3 regions of the Geobacillus sp. FJAT-46040 genome follow, and region 3 is predicted to be linked to each of the others. Evidence: riboswitches for the same ligand, from Rfam matches in the RefSeq annotation. Region 3 holds a riboswitch; each other region holds the start of a gene.

Region 1 (5,787 bases), 850 kb from region 3:
ACTTGGCCATTTCGCACTTGATACGGAGTAGGATTTTTCTTGATTTGTTTCGCCAACGTCATCTTATCGACGCGAATGCCGGCATGATTCAAGAGCATGGCCAAGCTGGTTACTTCGCATCCCCTCGGCAGTTCCGGAAGCTGAGACAAAAGGGGGGCGTCAATCAGGACGGATGTCCTTAGCGCTTGTTTCTTTGAAGAGGCAACTGATCGATTCGCCTCCTTTGCTTGATTGCTGGGGGACGGATTGGTTTCTCTGCTGTTTCTGTTCTGTATGAAGGCTTTGATGGCATCGCCTATCTGGGCCGAGCTTGCATAATAGGATAATGAGGCGGCCAATAGCAAGAAACACGAAATATACAATCCGAGCGACAGTTGATCCATCCTCCCGTTTAGAGGTCTTCTCAAGAGAACAAAACAAAGGGAAACGATGAGAAAAGTCAAAAAAAGGATAAACGCTAACAAGCCATTCTCAACTCCTTTGTAACACGTGTGTGTTTTTATCGTAACAGATCGATGTGCAAAAATGGTGAAATTCACACTTTCTCCATACTTTATCGTTAATATTATGAGGAACTGAAAATCTTGCAAGCAGTGTTCCTGAAAAAATGGAAACAGATTGTTTTTGAAACTTGACGTTGTGTACGATAGAATGAAAGTATCTTTGTATCCATCATTTTAGTTTTAAACAAAAAGGTTTTTCGTGTAGTTTTTGGATTCTTCTTAGCAAAGTGGGGGGGACAATCATCGCCATGTGCGGTTTTATTGGCTGTATTCATGATCGCCCAAGAGCGATTGAGCAAACATGGAAAACAACGTTGGTGGAGATGAACCGCCTGATTACCCATCGCGGCCCCGACGATGAGGGGTATTTTTTTGATGACTACGTGAGTTTTGGTTTTCGGCGTTTGAGCATCATCGATCTGGAGGCGGGACATCAGCCGCTGTCTTATGAAAACGATCGATATTGGATCATTTTTAACGGGGAAATTTACAACTATCTTGAATTGCGGGAAGAGCTGGCGGCGAAAGGATATTCGTTTGCGACGCATTCGGATACTGAGGTGATTGTCGCCCTTTACAGCGCCGAAAAAGAAAAAGCGGTCGAAAAACTGCGCGGGATGTTTGCGTTTGTCATTTGGGACAAGCAAGAGAAAACGGTGTTTGCGGCGCGCGATCCGTTCGGCATTAAGCCGTTTTTTTATGCGGAGCAAGGAGACCGCACGTTTTTCGCTTCGGAAAAGAAAAGCATCTTGCTCGCTCTGGGACAGGAGTCGCTAAACGGCGATTCCCTGCAGCATTATTTAACATTCCAATATGTCCCTGAGCCGCTGACGATGTCGGCCGGCATTTACAAGCTGGAGCCGGGGCATTATCTCAAGAAAAAAGTCGGAAAACCGCTCACGATTCATCGTTATTGGAAGGCATCCTTCGACCCCATTCGCCAATCGGAAGAGGAGCTTGTAAAGAAAATCCGCGATGCGCTGTTTGATTCGGTCAACGTCCATATGCGCAGCGATGTGCCGGTCGGTGCGTTTTTGTCGGGAGGCATTGATTCATCGTTCATCGTCGCCATCGCGAAACAATTCCATCCGCACCTGAAGACCTTTTCCGTCGGGTTTGAGCGGGAAGGGTTCAGTGAAATCGATGTCGCAAAAGAAACCGCAGAGAAGCTTGGGGTAGACAACATTAGCTATGTCATCTCACCGCAGGAGTATATGGAAGAGCTGCCGAAAATTATGTGGCATATGGACGATCCGCTTGCCGATCCTGCGGCTGTGCCGCTTTATTTTGTCGCTCGTGAGGCGAGAAAGCATGTCACGGTTGTGCTTTCTGGCGAGGGGGCGGACGAGCTGTTCGGCGGTTACAACATTTACCGCGAACCAGAGTCGTTGCGGCTGTTTGCGCGCATGCCAAACATCGTAAAAGCGGTGTTGCGGGTGATCGCGAAGATGCTTCCGGACGGGATGAAAGGAAAAAGCTTTTTGGAGCGCGGAACGACGCCGCTTGAAGAACGGTATGTCGGCAATGCGAAAATCTATAGCGAAAAGGAAAAAGCGGCGTTGCTCAAAACGTACCAAGAGGGGCGCGAATATACGGCGGTGACGGCTCCTTTTTACCGCGAAACGCTTCATGACCCGCCCGTCAACCGGATGCAGTATATTGATCTTCATACATGGCTAAGGGGCGATATTTTAGTCAAAGCGGACAAAATGACGATGGCCCATTCGCTTGAGCTGCGCGTTCCCTTTTTAGACAAAAAGGTATTTGAGGTTGCTAGGCAAATCGTCCCTGATATGAAGATAGCCAACGGTACGACGAAATATATTTTACGTAAAGCCGCCGAAGGCATCGTGCCGGATCATGTGTTAAACCGGAAAAAATTAGGGTTCCCCGTGCCGATTCGCCACTGGCTGAAAAACGAAATGTATGACTGGGCGAGACAGCTCATCCACGAAAGCGAAACTGATCATCTGTTCCATAAGGACGTGCTCTATCGGCTGCTGGATGAACATGCCCGCCACAAGGCGGACCACAGCCGCAAGCTGTGGACGGTCTTGGCGTTTATGGTTTGGCATCAAGTCTATGTGGAAAAGAAGTACGATTTTGCTTCATCCGCACAAAGCGAGGAGCGGCCAGCGTCTGTTTTGGAGGCGTAGCAGGGAAACGACAGGGCGTTCTAAGGGCGACACCTAGAACGCCTTTTTCGATGGTGCGGACAGTTTCCTTGCCTTTGGCGAAGCGAAAGAGAAAATTTGCTTTCTCCCACTCTTGCAATTCTCCCGGTTTTGGTATATGCTTGTTCCATCAGGATGATCATCTACTATATATTGTTTTGTTCTCTTTTTTAAACAACTATATATCGTTGCACCAAGCAATGGTGTCCATCAGGACTTAATAGGGAATCCGGTGTGAATCCGGAACTGCCCCCGCAACTGTATGTGCGGACGAAATGGGATGGCCACTGGCGGCAAGAGCCATTCGGCGCGCCGCTGGGAAGGCCCCAAAGTAGGACGATGCACGAGTCAGGAGACCTGCCTTGCTTGGAACGTTTCATGTTCTTCGGGGTGTGAGAAGATGAAACGATAGGGGAAAAGAACAAGGGGTTCGTCTGCCTTTTTTCGTCTGTCGTTTCATCCGCTCGCCTGCCCGAGCGGATTTTTTATTGAAGGAGTGGGGAAACGAATGACCGCATTGACGAAAATGATCATCATCGATGACCAAGGGAAGCCGGTTTCTTTTTCACGTGAAGAGTTTGCGTCGCTGATTGGGCAAGCCGCCGCTGGATTCGGCCGTCTGTCGCTTGATGAATACGTCGAGCGTGTTTGGCAGCTTCTCAGTCGAAAGGAGTCCGTCACGGTAGAACAGCTGCACCAAACGGCTATTTTGGAAGGACTTTCTTACATTGATGAAGATGAGCCGGACTGGACATTTGTGTGCGCCCGGCTGTATTTGCGGCAATTGTACCGCGAGGCGGCACGGCAGCGCGGGTACGATGAGCGCAAGCGGTATGGCGATTTCTACTCGCTCCTTGTTGCGCTAACGGAACAAGGGGTGTACAGCCCGTTCTTGCTTGAACGTTATACGAAAGAAGAAGTCGACGCCATCGGTGCGTTTCTTGATCCGGAGAAGGACAAGCTGTTTACGTACATTGGGCTGCGCACGCTTGCGGACCGGTATTTGGCCCGCGATTATGAGCGGCGGTTGTATGAATTGCCGCAGGAGCGGTTTTTGGTCATTGCCATGACGCTCATGGCGAATGAACCGCAAAAGCAGCGGCTTGCGCTCGTGAAGGAAGCGTATTGGGCGTTAAGCAACTTATACATGACCGTGGCGACGCCGACGCTTGCCAACGCTGGGAAGTCGTACGGCCAGCTCTCAAGCTGCTTTGTCGACACGGTCGATGACAGCTTGCAAGGGATTTATGACAGCAATACCGACATCGCCAATTTATCGAAATCGGGCGGCGGCATCGGCGTCTATTTAGGCAAAATCCGGTCGCGCGGCAGCGACATTAAAGGATTCAAAGGGGTCTCCTCCGGCGTCATCCCGTGGATGAAGCAGCTGAACAATACAGCGGTGAGCGTCGATCAACTGGGGCAGCGAAAAGGGGCCATTTCCGTCTATTTGGATGTATGGCATAAAGACATTTTTGCCTTTCTCGATGCGCGGCTCAACAACGGTGACGAACGGCTGCGGACGCATGATTTGTTCACCGGCGTTTGCATCCCTGATTTGTTCATGGAGCAAGTCGAACAGCGCGGCGATTGGTATTTGTTTGATCCGCATGAAGTGCGGAAGGTGATGGGGTTTAGCTTGGAAGATTTTTATGATGAGGAAAAAGGGAGCGGCAGCTTTCGGGAAAAATATTGGCAATGCGTCAACGAACCAAGACTGTCGAAAGAAAAAGTGCCGGCGATCGAAGTGATGAAAAGCATTATGCGCAGCCAGCTCGAGTCGGGGACGCCGTTTATGTTTTACCGCGATGAAGTGAACCGGCAAAATCCGAATCGCCATCTCGGGATGATCTACTGCAGCAACCTTTGCACGGAAATCGCGCAAAACCAAAGCCCAACGGTGATGAAGCGGCAATATGTAAAAGACGGGATGATCATCATTGAAAAAATACCAGGCGATTTTGTCGTCTGCAATTTATCGTCGATCAACTTGGCGCGGGCGGTGACCGATGGGGTTTTAGCGCGGCTCATCCCGATTCAAATGCGGATGCTCGATAATGTCATTGATTTAAACAATATTCCGGTGCTGCAAGCCGGCCTGACGAACGAAAAATACCGCGCTGTCGGGCTTGGAACCTTTGGCTGGCATCATCTTTTGGCGTTAAAAGGCATTCGCTGGGAGTCGGACGAAGCGGTCCGCTATGCCGACGAGCTGTATGAAACGATCGCGTATTTGGCGATTCAAGCGAGCATGGAGCTCGCCAAAGAGAAAGGGAGCTACCCGGCGTTTCCGGGGTCGGACTGGCAGACGGGCGCTTATTTTGAGCGGCGCGGCTACGAAAGCCACGGTGAATTGGATTGGGATCGGCTGAAGCAAGATGTGACCCGCTACGGGATGCGCAACGGCTATATCATGGCCATCGCCCCGAACGCATCGACGTCGATCATCGCTGGCAGCACGGCGAGCATTGATCCCATTTTCTTAAAAGTATACGCCGAGGAAAAGAAAGATTATAAGATTCCCGTTACGGTGCCGGATTTAAACGAACAGACGATATGGTATTACAAATCGGCGTACCATATCGACCAGCGCTGGAGCATCAAGCAAAACGCCGCCCGCCAGCGCCATATCGACCAAGCCATCTCCTTTAACTTCTACGTCGTGAACACGATTAAGGCAAAAGAGCTGCTCGATTTGCATTTGACGGCGTGGAAGTCGGGGCTGAAAACGACGTATTACGTGCGTTCGACATCGGGGACGATCGACGAGTGCGATTCTTGTGCGAGCTGACCATGGGGCGCAACAAACGCCTTTGGTCGGGCTTTCCCTTCCTTGTGCGGGAGGGGCGTCCGAGGTTGGCCGCGCACATGATACTAGAAAACGAAAGGAAGGAATGGACGATGACGATCGGCTTAGTCAAACGACCGATTATGGATCCGGAGGCGCCGAACCGTTCGACGGGCATCATCAACGGCCGCTGCTCGAATGTGTTGAACTGGGACGATATTGCCTACCCATGGGCGTATGCGAAATATAAGCGAATGCTCGCCAACTTTTGGACGCCGTTTGAAATCAATATGGCGCAAGATGTGAAGCAGTTTCCGCAGCT
Region 2 (5,787 bases), 410 kb from region 3:
TCATGATTGCAACCGAAAACGCTTCCCCTTCTTTCTGAAGCCAAACGGCATCATGGACGTCAACCGCCGTCATCATGCCGATCGTTCGTTTCGGCGAAAACCCGTGCTGCTCCAAATAGCGGCGCATGTCTCCTTCCGCATCGCCGCAATCGTAATCCAACCCGACTTGGCGGTTGACAAAATGGGTCGCCCATTGAAACCCAGCGCCGATCAATGCCGAGGACAGGACGCGAAGCGGCTGGCAGGAGGCCAGAACAGCGGCGTCATCAAGAAAGGACAAACGCAGCCCGCCGGCCGACGATTCTTCTTGTTTCCCTTTCGGCACAAACGAAAACATCGGCTTTGCCGCCGCCGGATGAGCCAGACGCACAATCGGCGCGGCAAACACTTCCTCAAGCAGCGCCGGCGTCATCACATCTGTCGGCGTTCCAAGCGCCGCTGTTTTTCCTTCTTTTAACACAAGCACCCGGTCGCAATATAAGCTAGCGACGTTCATATCGTGAAAGACGGCGACGACCGTCAAATCGCGGGAGCGGGCAGCTTCCGCGAGCCGGTCCAAAAGCCGGACTTGGCCGCTCACATCCATATGGTTCGTCGGCTCATCCAGCAAGAGCAGCTGCGGCTTTTGGGCAAGCGCCCGCGCCAAATAGGCGCGCTGCCGCTCGCCGCCGCTTAGCCGCTCAAGCGGCTCATCGATTTTGTCAGCCAAGCCGACCGCACGAAGCGCTTCTTGAACCGCCGCTTCATCCTCTTTCGTCCACGTCGGAAACAAGCCGCGCTGATGGGCGTAGCGGCCGAGCGCCACCGTTTCTCTCACCGTATAGCCGGGCGCCGCCTCCGCCGTCTGCGGCAGGACAGCGGCAAACCGCGCCCATTGCTTCGCAGACAGCGCCAAAAGCGGCTGGCCATGAATCTTGATCTCACCGCTGGCAAGCGGAAGCTCTTTGCAAATGAGTTTCAGCAGCGTCGTTTTTCCGCTGCCGTTCGGCCCGACGATGCCAAACAGCTCCCCTTTTTCCACGGAAAACGTCACACGATCAAGCACTTGCTTTGGTCCATACCGATGCGATACGGCCCGCACCTCAAGCATCATCATCCCATCTTTCGCTTCATTTTTCGGAAAAACAAGACGGCAAATAGCGGGGCGCCGATCAGCGCGGTGATGACGCCGATCGGCAGTTCGCGCGGTTCAATGATCGTCCGCGCCGCCACATCGGCAAGCACAAGAAACGCACCGCCATACAAGAGAGACAGCGGCAGCAGCACCCGATAGTTTGGCCCGCACACAAGCCGAACCATATGCGGAACAACGAGCCCAACAAAACCGATCGTCCCGGACACCGACACCGCCGCGCCGGTGAGCAGCGCCGCCGCCGTCAAAATGATGACTTTTCGGCGCGTAACATCAACGCCGACATGAAGCGCCGCCGCCTCGCCAAAAGCAAACGCGTTCAACTCGCGGCCGTTGGCGAGAAGCACCGCCGCGCCGATGAGAAAAAACGGCAGCAACAGCCCGCTGTATTTCCAGCCGCGCATCGCGACGCTTCCCATCAGCCATGAGATGATTTGCCGCAATTCTTCCCCGGTCAACGCGATCATCAGTGAAATGAAGGCGCTGAAAAACGCGCCGAAGATAATGCCGGCTAAAATGATCGTCTCAACCGACAGCTGCGGCTCAACCGCGCGAGTGAACGCCAAAACGGCGACAAGCGTCGCCATGCCGCATAAAATGCTCACGATCGGCAGCGTGAACGTGCCAAAGAGCGGCCATTGCCAGCCAAGAAAGATGACGAGCACCGCCCCGACCGAGGCGCCGGACGAGACGCCGAGCGTGTACGGATCGGCGAGCGCATTTTTCAGCAACCCTTGGAACGCCGCGCCAGCCAGCGCCAATGACGCCCCGACCAAAAAAGCGAGCACGACGCGCGGCAAGCGGATCGCCATCACGATCGGCACCCAATCGGCCGGAATGTCAGACGGAAGCGGCATACCAAACCATTCGGACGCAAGAATGCGAACAATAGAAGAAAAGGGAATCGACAGCGATCCTGTCGATATCCCTACGAGCAACGATAACATGGCCGCCGTGACGGCCAATATATACATCCACGTTTTACTTGAACACATCCGGGTAAACGGCTTTGGCAAGTTCCTCGACCCCTTCGACAAGGCGCGGACCCGGGCGGCTTACTAAGTCGGTGTTGACGTCATACACCCGCTTGTTTTTCACCGCCGGCACGTCTTTCCAAGCAGCGCGCGCAAACACTTGCTTCGCTCCGCCGTATGTCGTGATGATCACATCCGGCTTATAGGCTACGGCTTTTTCTTCCGTCACCATCGGCCAGCCTTCCAAGCTGCCGGCGACGTTTTTCGCTGAAATCACTTGAAGCATCTCATCCATAAACGTCCCTTTGCCGGCCGTATACAGCTGCGGCGGCGGCGACACTTCAATCCAGACGTTCGCTTGTTTGTCCGCCGGGATTTGTTTCGCTTTTTCTTGAATTTGCGCAAGCTTCTCTTTCATCTCATCAATCACTTGCTTCGCTTTGTCCGACGCCCCGGTCGCTTTGCCGATCAATTCGATGGACGCATACACATCGTCGAACGACTTCGCGTCATTCACGACAAGCACGGTGATGCCGGCGTCTTTCAATTGCTTGAGGCCATCGCGCGAGTTATGGGCGCTTGACGCGTGGGCCAAGACAAGATCCGGTTTGAGCGAAATGATTTTCTCGACGTTGAATTCCATGCCGCCGATTTTCGTTTTCGTTTTGACGTCTTCCGGGTAATTGTCAAAATCGCTGACGCCGACGATCTTATCGCCCAACCCCAACGCATAGGCGATTTCCGTATTGCTTGGGATGAGCGAGACGATCTTTTTCGGTTCCGCTTTGATCGTGACATCCTCGCCAAGCCCGTCTTTCACCGTCACCGGAAACGCCGCTTGTTCCGTTTTCGGTTCTTCTTTTTTCGCTGGCTGGGCGTTGCTATTGGCTCCACCGCTGCAGCCGACCAGCACGGCGGCCAGAAGGAAGAACACTGCCACCACCGCCGGCCATGTCCAACGTTTCATCCGTCATTCCCCCTTCGATGATGTATGTACAACAAAAAAGCCCATTCCGTCCGAACGGGGAATGAGCGCGAAACAGACCGCCAATGGGCACAACAATGCCCTATGCGACTGTTTCCGCGTCTCACCCCCCGAAGATTCGGAAACTGCGGCAAGCAAGGCAGGTCTACTGGCTCATGCTTCATCCTACTCTGAAGCCTTCCCGTACGGAAAACAGCGCAAGCCATCCGTCCGTACAGTGGCGATTTCATTTCGTCCGCATTGACAGTTGCGGGGACAGCTCCGGATTCCCACCGGATTCCCTATTAAGCCTTTTCGGCGCCTTGCTGCGAATTGATTTAGTTATCGGATATGGACATTTTTATATTAAAGCAAGGCCTGGCATTTGACAACTGTGAATTTACAGTGGGCTGGCGGCAGGCGGTCATCGATCACTTTTGCGGTCAGGCAGCTCAGCTCCAGTGTCCGTGTTTTGTACGGAACGCCGCATGCGCCGTTGCATCGAGCTCCGCGATGTCAAATGCCGCCATGTTGCCTATTCATCGATTCCCACAAACCTCATCTTTTGAGTTTCTTCCGGCTGCGGAGAAACGTTCCTTTTCCATATGTCGCTAAAAAAATTAGGAAAGACGCCCCACCTCTGGCACGGCGTCTTTCCCCGATACAACCTTCATCTCGTCACTGTTGAATATATTTGTCAAACACAAAGCCAAAATCTTTGACTGTATAGTTCTTTTTCGCTTCCGTCAGCCAGCGAAAAGCGTATTCATTCACGGCTTGAAAATCCGCCGACACATTGGCGCCGTCACCGCGCATGTTGGCCAACACCTTGGCCGCCAGTTCCAAACTCCGCTCAGCATAGTGGAATTTCATTTCGTTTTCATGGCAAATCTCCGCAATGCTTTTCCAAGCCGCTGTAAAAAGCCTAACATCATGATCCTCCCCTTTTCATCTCAATCATAAATTTGTACCGGTCGCCGCGGTACACCGATTTGACGACTTCAAGCGGCCGGCCGTCGACAAGGTGCGTGCGGCGCTCAAGCAATAGCACCGGAGCCCCTTCTTTTATCTTCAGATGCTCCGCCTCCACCTGGCGGGCGACCGAGGCTTCCAATGTTTGAACTGCAGAGCCGATGATCATCCCTTTTTCTTTTTCGATAAATTCATAGACGGAACCGCTTACAACATCACGCGTCAGTCCGGGGACGAGATTGACCGAAATGTACAGCGTCTCCAACGCCATCGGCAAGCCGTCGGCCAACCGAAGGCGGCGGACTTCGTAAAGGTCATCGCCTTCCGCGACGCCAAGTCCTTCAGCGAGCTTCTCGGAAGCTGGAACCATCTCAAAGCTGAGGACGATCGTGCCGGGCTCCATGCCGCGCGCCCGCATATCTTCGGAAAAGCTCGTCAGCCCTTTCAGCGGCTGCTCGATTTTTTGGGCGGCGACAAATGTTCCTTTCCCGCGCCGGCGGATGAGATAGCCATCGTTCACTAAATTGTTGACCGCCTGCCGAACGGTCATCCGGCTGATGTCATACATTTCCGCCAACTCGCGCTCAGACGGGATCATCTCGCCCGGCTGCCACTCCCCTTTTTCGATCTTTTCTTTCATATATTGCTCGAGCTGATAGTAAATCGGAATCGGCGACTGTTTATCGATCACGGCGCATCCACCCGCCGCTTTTCCTTTGGGATGAGCGAGAGCGCCTCGCAGTCGGCGATGATCGTCACGTCCGGATGAAGGTGAAGCGCTGAAGCCGGCAAGTCCGGCGTGACAACGCCTTCGAGAAGCCGGGCCATGGCCTCCGCTTTTTCCTCCCCTGACGCCAACAGCACGAGGCGGCGGCTGCGCAAAATGGTCGCAATCCCCATCGTAATGGCATAGCGCGGCACGTCATCAAGCGATGGAAAAAAGCGGGCGTTCGCTTCCCGTGTCAACTCGGTCAGCTCGACGACGTGGGTGGCTGTCGAAAACGGCGTCCCAGGCTCGTTGAACCCGATATGGCCGTTGCGGCCGATGCCCAAGAGCTGCAAATCGATGCCGCCCACTTCATCGATGAGCCGCTCGTAACGGCGGCATTCTTCGTCAAGATCAGCGGCCAAGCCATCCGGCACATGCGTCTCGTGAAGCGGGATGTCAAGCTTTGAAAACAAATGCTCATTCATATAATGGCGATAACTGTTCGGATGATCCGGACCGAGCCCGACATACTCATCCAAATTGAACGTGCGCACGAGCCGATACGATGTCCCATGCTGCCGATGATCGGCGGCCAATTCGCGGTACACACCGAGCACGGTCGAGCCGGTCGCCAAGCCGAGAACGGCGTTCGGCTTTTCCTTGACTTGTTTGATGATGATGTCCGCCGCCTGACGGCTCATCTCTGCGTAGTCAGCAACTTTCAAAAGCTTCATGGCCATCGCTCTCCACTCCTTTCATCCGGCTTGCGATAGGCAAGGGCGCCGCGGCAAAACGTCATCATGACTTCATATCGTTCATTCAAAACGACGACATCGGCGTCTTTGCCGGGCCGCAAGCTGCCTTTCCGATCAAGCAAGCCAAGCTGTTTCGCCGGATTCCAGCTCGCCATGCGGATCACCTCTTCAAGCGTGCAGCCAGTATAATCGAGCACACGGCGGATGGCCTCGCCAAGCTTGAGCACGCTTCCCGCCAGCGTGCCGTCGGCAAGCCGCGCCTCTTGGCCCCGAACAGTCAC
Region 3 (5,787 bases):
TGCGCTGCGCCTCCACAATCTGCCGAGTGCGCCGCCCGCTTTTCGGGTTGTACAGCGCGATGACAAAATCGGCCGCCGCCGCGGCGTCAATCCGCTTTTCAATCAGCTCCCACGGCGTCAAATGATCGCTCAAACTGATCGTACAGGCATCGTGCATAATCGGGGCGCCAAGCAGCGCCGCGCACGAATGAATCGCGGAAATGCCGGGGATGACTTCGACTTCAATCGGACTCGCTTTCGTCCACCCTTTTTCGATCAACACTTCATACACGAGCCCCGCCATGCCGTACAACCCGGCGTCGCCGCTGGAGATGACGGCAACCGTTTTGCCGCGCTCGGCCCACTTCACCGCCGCTTGGGCGCGGCTCACTTCTTCGGTCATGCCCGTGCTAATGATCTCTTTTCCAGCAATGAGATCGCGCACAAGTTCAATGTACGTTTTGTAGCCGATGATGACGTCGCTTTCTTCAATCGCTTCCCGAGCCCGTTTCGTCATATGGTCGACGCTTCCCGGGCCGAAGCCGACAATGAGCAATTTGCCGCTCATCATGATCCCTCCTTTTGCCGACTAGCACCCATTTTTCACACTCCATTCGCCGCTCATGTCCCTTTCACGGCGCAACACATCGGGGGACGATCTTTTCCTCTGGCCGCCATGCTTGCCAAAGCCGCACGAACAGCGGAACATCCAAGCGAATGTCCAACAGCCGCTGGCGGTCGGCGAATACGTCTTCGGGTGCCCCTTGCATCACGATCCGTCCTTCGTGCATGACCGCGACGACATCCGCCCACTGCCAGACGAAATCCATGTCATGGGTGGCGATCAACACAGTCGTCCCCGCCTGGTGAATGGCGTCAATTTGTTTGAGAAACTGCTTTGTCTGATGCTGATCCAAATAGGCGGTCGGTTCGTCCAATACGAGCAAGTCCGGCTTGGCCGCCATCGTACAGCAGAGCGTCAGCCATTTTTTCTGTCCGAGACTGAATTGATGGGTCGGGCGGTCCAGCCAAGATTGAAGGTGGTATTCCGCCGTAATCGCGGCAAGCGCCTCCCCCATTTTTTCTCGATCGATTCCGGCATGGACTAAGCTGATCGCCAATTCATCACGCACGAGCGGGGCGAGGATTTGATGCTCCGGGTTTTGAAAGACGATGCCGACTTCACGCCGCCATTGCGTCCAATCCGCTCCGCGTTCATACATGTTGCGCCCTTTCCAATACACCGCTCCTTCCTGCGCCCGCAGCAGCCCGTTCAAATGAAGAAACAACGTCGTTTTGCCGCAGCCGTTTGGCCCGATCAAGGCGCATTTTTTTCGCTCTGGAATTTCCCAATCAATCCCATTCAGCACGTACCGTTCTGCTTGATAAGCGTATTTCACTCGTTCCATTCGCAGCAGCAACGTTTTCACCCTTTCCGCCATGCCCACCCAAGCAACAAGGCCATGATGATGCCGGCCGCAACATCGACAAGAGGCACATGCGCTTTTTCCCGATGATGCGTATGCCCAGCCGACGCGACGCCTCCACGCGCCGCAAGCGAACGGCTGAACGCTTCATACGACTGCCACGTTTTCATCCATAGTTGGTACATCAGCATCCCGCCATGCCGCCAATGCGTTCCCCCGCTGCGGGCCCGCAACGCCAGCATTAGCTCTGCGGCCGCCTGCTCGAGCAAAAAGATAAAGCGATACATAAGAAAGCAAAGTTCCACGAGCGCCGCCGGCAGCCGCATTCGCCTCAGCACCGCAATCAAGTCCGGCGCCGGCGTCGTAATGAGAAGGAAAAACAAGCACGACCAGGCGGCAAGGGAGCGGACGGCGAGCTTTGCAGCCGGCTGCAGCTGGCTGTCGATGAAAGTTATTTGAAAAGGAACCGACACGGACACAACGAGCGTCAGCAGGCTGAGCCCTAAAAAAACGGAGGCGGCGAGCATCGCTTTTCCATACACGGAAAACGGCACTCGTGCACGAGCGACAATCCAATACGCCATTCCGATGAGCACAAGCCATTGTTCGCGCCAGCCGCCCATCATGACAACGGCAAGCATAACAAACGCCACGATCAGCTTCCACTCCGCCCGCCATGCCCGCAGCCGGTTGTCATACGCCCAACGGTCAAACTCGCGAATCATGGCTGTTTTTCCGCTCCGAACGCCCTTTGTACAACCCGACGACGTAGCCGATCACGCCGGCGCCAAGCGCGGCTTGCAGCGAGAACAGAAGCGTTTCGACTTCGCCGCCTGGAGGGGTGAAGATCGACTCAAACCACGGCCGGTAATGCGGGTTGAGCGTTTGAATGGCTTTTTCCGCCTGATCGTCCGTTCCACCGAATTCCGATCCGCGCGCCCACCAAAGAGGAATGATGACAAGCAAAGCAGCCAGCAACACGAGCAAGCCATTTTTCTTCATCGCATTACGCCCCCTTTTCCTTTTGGAACAGCGGAGAAGCTTGATAGGAGGAAAGCCAGTTCCAGACGATTACCGTTATGATGCCTTCCGTCACCGCCAACGGCACTTGAGTAATGGCAAAAATGCCGGCGAATTTCAAAAACGAGGCGGTGACTCCCCCATCAGGAGACGGAAACGCCAGGGCAAGCTGCAGGGACGTCATGACATATGTAGCCAAATCAGACAAACAAGCGGCAAGAAACAAAGCCGCTCGATTGGATACCCCCCCTTTTCGGCACAGTTGATACACTCCGTACGCGACGAACGGGCCGACGATCGCCATCGACATCGCATTGGCCCCAAGCGTCGTCACTCCTCCGTGGGCAAGAAGCAGCGCTTGAAAGAGAAGAACGACTGTGCCGATCACCACCATCACCCATGGTCCAAACAAAACCGAGCCGAAGCCGATCCCGGTCGGATGCGAGCTGCTGCCGGTGACGGATGGAATTTTCAACGCCGACAATACAAATGTAAACGCGCCAGCTAACGCCATCAGAAGCTTATGTTCGGGGTGCTGCTTCAGCGTATGCACAAGCCGCCGCAATCCGAACACAAAGAACGGCAAAAACAACAGCCACCAAAACAGCGCCCATTTGACAGGCAAAAATCCTTCCATAATGTGCATGGCATACGCTTCATTTTCATTCGTCAACAAAAAATAAGAAACGAACAAAGCCGCCATTCCGCTCCATCGAACCGCTCTCTTCATTTATCCCTTCACTCCTTTCGCAGCATGTTCCGTTTTCCGTTTTCCGCTTGGCGCCTCCCGTTCGCCGGCTGGCGTCAACACCAATTCGCCTTCGTATTCATACGTCGCCCACTCCCGCATCGGAACCCCCTCACCCAAATGGGCGCGCACAACCTCCTTCGCCCGCTCCGGCGTCATCTGTCGATACCAGATGCCTTGCGGATAGACGATCATCACGCACGCGTCTTGGCATCGTCCGTTGCAGCGCGTCCTTGTTGTATGGACAGCGTCGTCAAGCCCGAGACGGGCGATCTCCTCGCGCACCGCCGTTGTCACATCATCCCCGCCATGGCGGAGGCACGTCCCTCCGTTGCAAATGAGCACATGATGCTTCATTCCCCGCAAATCCCATGTCGCCACCGAATCCCCCCTTTTTGGCTAGAATGATAGAATTTAGGCGCAGACAGACGGGCAGGTTTTCGGCAAAAGAAAAAGCACCTCTACAGCAGAGGTGCAGAAAAATGTATACGAAAGCCGTAAACGGCCCAAACAGGCCCAATGCAGCCATCATTCTCCCGCACGTCTGCCTATAGTCCCGTAGGCATCCGTCCGATCCAAACAAGGCAGGTCTCCTGACTGAGGATCATCGCTTGACGGCGTCTTCCCGAAGCATCCTTCAGTGACTTGCTGCCGCAAAGCTCCCCATCACAGTGGCGGGCACCGTGCCGGATTTTCACCGGGCTTCCCTTTTCACCCAAACCCTAGAGCAGGCTTAGGCACCTTGTTTGTTTCTCGCCTATTGATCTTGTCATGGAACAAGCATCCGTTCTCATCGTAGTACAACTTGATGGCAGGCGTCAACCGTTTTTTGCCGACAAATCTTCGCGGGCGACGACAACGCCGTCGGCATCGGCGTACACGTATGCGCCCGGCTCCCAGCGGACGCCGCCGAACTCGAGCACAACGTCGCGGGCGCCTTTTCCTTCTTTTTTGCTTTTCACTGGGCACGTGCCGATCGCCATGACCCCAAGCGGCATGCGGCCGATTTCCGCCGAATCGCGAATGCAGCCGTGGATGATGACGCCGGCAAGCCCCCGGTCGCAGGCGATTTGCGCCAACCGGTCGCCTAATAGCGCCACGCGGCGCGAGCCTTTTCCATCGACCACGAGCACCGTCCCTGGCGGCACCGTCTCGAGCGCTTCACGGACAAGGACGTTGTCCTCAAACACGTCGACCGTCGCGATCGGCCCGGAAAACATCCGTTTTCCGCCGTACGATTGAAACGAAAGTTCGCACACTTGCAACTCATCTAAACATTGATCGCATAAATCAGCTGTTTTCATGATCCTCTCCCCTTTCGTTTTTTTTCATTCGCCACCATTCGTCAAAATCCTGCCGACACCACATTTTTTTGCGGCGCTGCTTCTGCTCGGGCATCGGATGCGTGTCCTTGCGGAGCCGCTGAAAACGATAAAAAGATGTTCTCGTCCCCGCTTTCCGGCGAACGAAAAAACGGCCCCGCACAACATGGCGGAAGCCGTTTTGGCCGCCGGGGCGAGCGGACCCCGTCCGGCGATTCAGCTGGGCTAGCTGGATTCGAACCAGCGCATCACGGAGTCAAAGTCCGTTGCCTTACCGCTTGGCTATAGCCCAACGTTTTGTTGTCGTTTACAGTATGCGGCATGATGGTGCACGTTATGCATCAACCTGAATATTCTTTTGCTTGATGTGCGACACTATCGGTACAAGCACCCTTTCCCTGCTATATCCCCTCGTTTTCTCTCGCACTTGTTTTTCCGATATGATACTGGAAGGGGAGAGATGTCTATGCGCCGGATCACGGTTTTTCGCTTCTATCTTTGCGCATTGTTTTTGTTATCGCTGCCGATCGTCTTAGCGGCCGCGGCTGCCTGGCAGCCACCCAGCCAGCCGAAAACCACCGTCATCGCCCACCGCGGCGCGTCCGGACACGCGCCGGAGCATACGCTCTCATCCTACCGCCTCGCCGCCCGCATGAATGCCGATTATATCGAAGTCGATGTGCGCGCAACGAAAGACGGGAAGCTCGTTGCCCTGCATGATGCGACGCTCGCCCGGACGACAAATGTCGAAACGGTTTACCCGCACCGGTCGCCATGGCGGGTCAGCGATTTTTCATTGCGTGAGCTCAAAAAATTGGATGCCGGATCGTGGTTCGATCCACGCTTTGCCGGCGAATGCGTTCCGACGCTTGATGAGGTGGTTCGGATGCTGAAAGCGGAACGTGTAAACGTTCCGTTGTACGTCGAAACGAAACAGCCCGGCATCGAACGGGCGGTCGCCCGCCTATTGCAAAAACACGGCGTTCTCCAGCGTGGAAGCGTCATGTTTCAATCGTTCCATCCAGAAAGTTTGCAGGCGCTCCGCCCGCTCATCCCGCGCGGCGTCCCGCTCATTCAATTGGTCGGCGAAAAGGAAGCGCGAAGTGGCCGCGACGAGCTGTTGCAACAAATCGCCGTCTATGCCGATGGCATCGGCTTGCCGCTCTCAGCCGTCACCGAAGAGTGGGTGCGCGCCGCCCATGGCCGTGGGCTCATGGTTCACGTCTATACCGTCAATGAACCACACGATCTCGCTCGCCTATGCGCCATGGGCGTGGACGGTGTGTTCACC

What was found. Region 3 has a riboswitch for cobalamin ahead of CD000_RS06315 ((2Fe-2S) ferredoxin domain-containing protein). Riboswitches for the same ligand answer to the same signal wherever they lie in the genome.
Region 1: it holds a riboswitch for cobalamin, as region 3 does, so the genes downstream of both, CD000_RS10770 (ribonucleoside-diphosphate reductase subunit alpha) here and CD000_RS06315 ((2Fe-2S) ferredoxin domain-containing protein) in region 3, are expected to answer to the same signal.
Region 2: it holds a riboswitch for cobalamin, as region 3 does, so the genes downstream of both, CD000_RS04280 (ABC transporter substrate-binding protein) here and CD000_RS06315 ((2Fe-2S) ferredoxin domain-containing protein) in region 3, are expected to answer to the same signal.

The regions. Positions count from the first base shown of each region.
Region 1 is NZ_NISS01000001.1:2,047,034-2,052,820, reverse strand. It holds gene CD000_RS10780 (C39 family peptidase) at 1-464, opposite strand, end outside; gene asnB (asparagine synthase (glutamine-hydrolyzing)) at 752-2,659, shown strand; cobalamin riboswitch at 2,861-3,056, shown strand; gene CD000_RS10770 (ribonucleoside-diphosphate reductase subunit alpha) at 3,186-5,468, shown strand; gene CD000_RS10765 (ribonucleotide-diphosphate reductase subunit beta) at 5,579-5,787, shown strand, end outside.
Region 2 is NZ_NISS01000001.1:785,056-790,842, reverse strand. It holds gene CD000_RS04290 (adenosylcobinamide amidohydrolase) at 1-1,096, opposite strand, end outside; gene CD000_RS04285 (FecCD family ABC transporter permease) at 1,093-2,148, opposite strand; gene CD000_RS04280 (ABC transporter substrate-binding protein) at 2,114-3,073, opposite strand; cobalamin riboswitch at 3,213-3,411, opposite strand; gene CD000_RS04275 (YvbH-like oligomerization domain-containing protein) at 3,749-3,943, opposite strand; gene CD000_RS04270 (GntR family transcriptional regulator) at 4,002-4,733, opposite strand; gene nagB (glucosamine-6-phosphate deaminase) at 4,730-5,491, opposite strand; gene nagA (N-acetylglucosamine-6-phosphate deacetylase) at 5,482-5,787, opposite strand, start outside.
Region 3 is NZ_NISS01000001.1:1,199,576-1,205,362, reverse strand. It holds gene cobJ (precorrin-3B C(17)-methyltransferase) at 1-547, opposite strand, end outside; gene CD000_RS06335 (energy-coupling factor ABC transporter ATP-binding protein) at 612-1,409, opposite strand; gene CD000_RS06330 (energy-coupling factor transporter transmembrane component T family protein) at 1,406-2,131, opposite strand; gene CD000_RS06325 (energy-coupling factor ABC transporter substrate-binding protein) at 2,115-2,408, opposite strand; gene CD000_RS06320 (energy-coupling factor ABC transporter permease) at 2,413-3,156, opposite strand; gene CD000_RS06315 ((2Fe-2S) ferredoxin domain-containing protein) at 3,157-3,555, opposite strand; cobalamin riboswitch at 3,741-3,934, opposite strand; gene rraA (ribonuclease E activity regulator RraA) at 3,993-4,478, opposite strand; tRNA gene CD000_RS06300 (tRNA-Gln) at 4,717-4,788, opposite strand; gene CD000_RS06295 (glycerophosphodiester phosphodiesterase family protein) at 4,963-5,787, shown strand, end outside.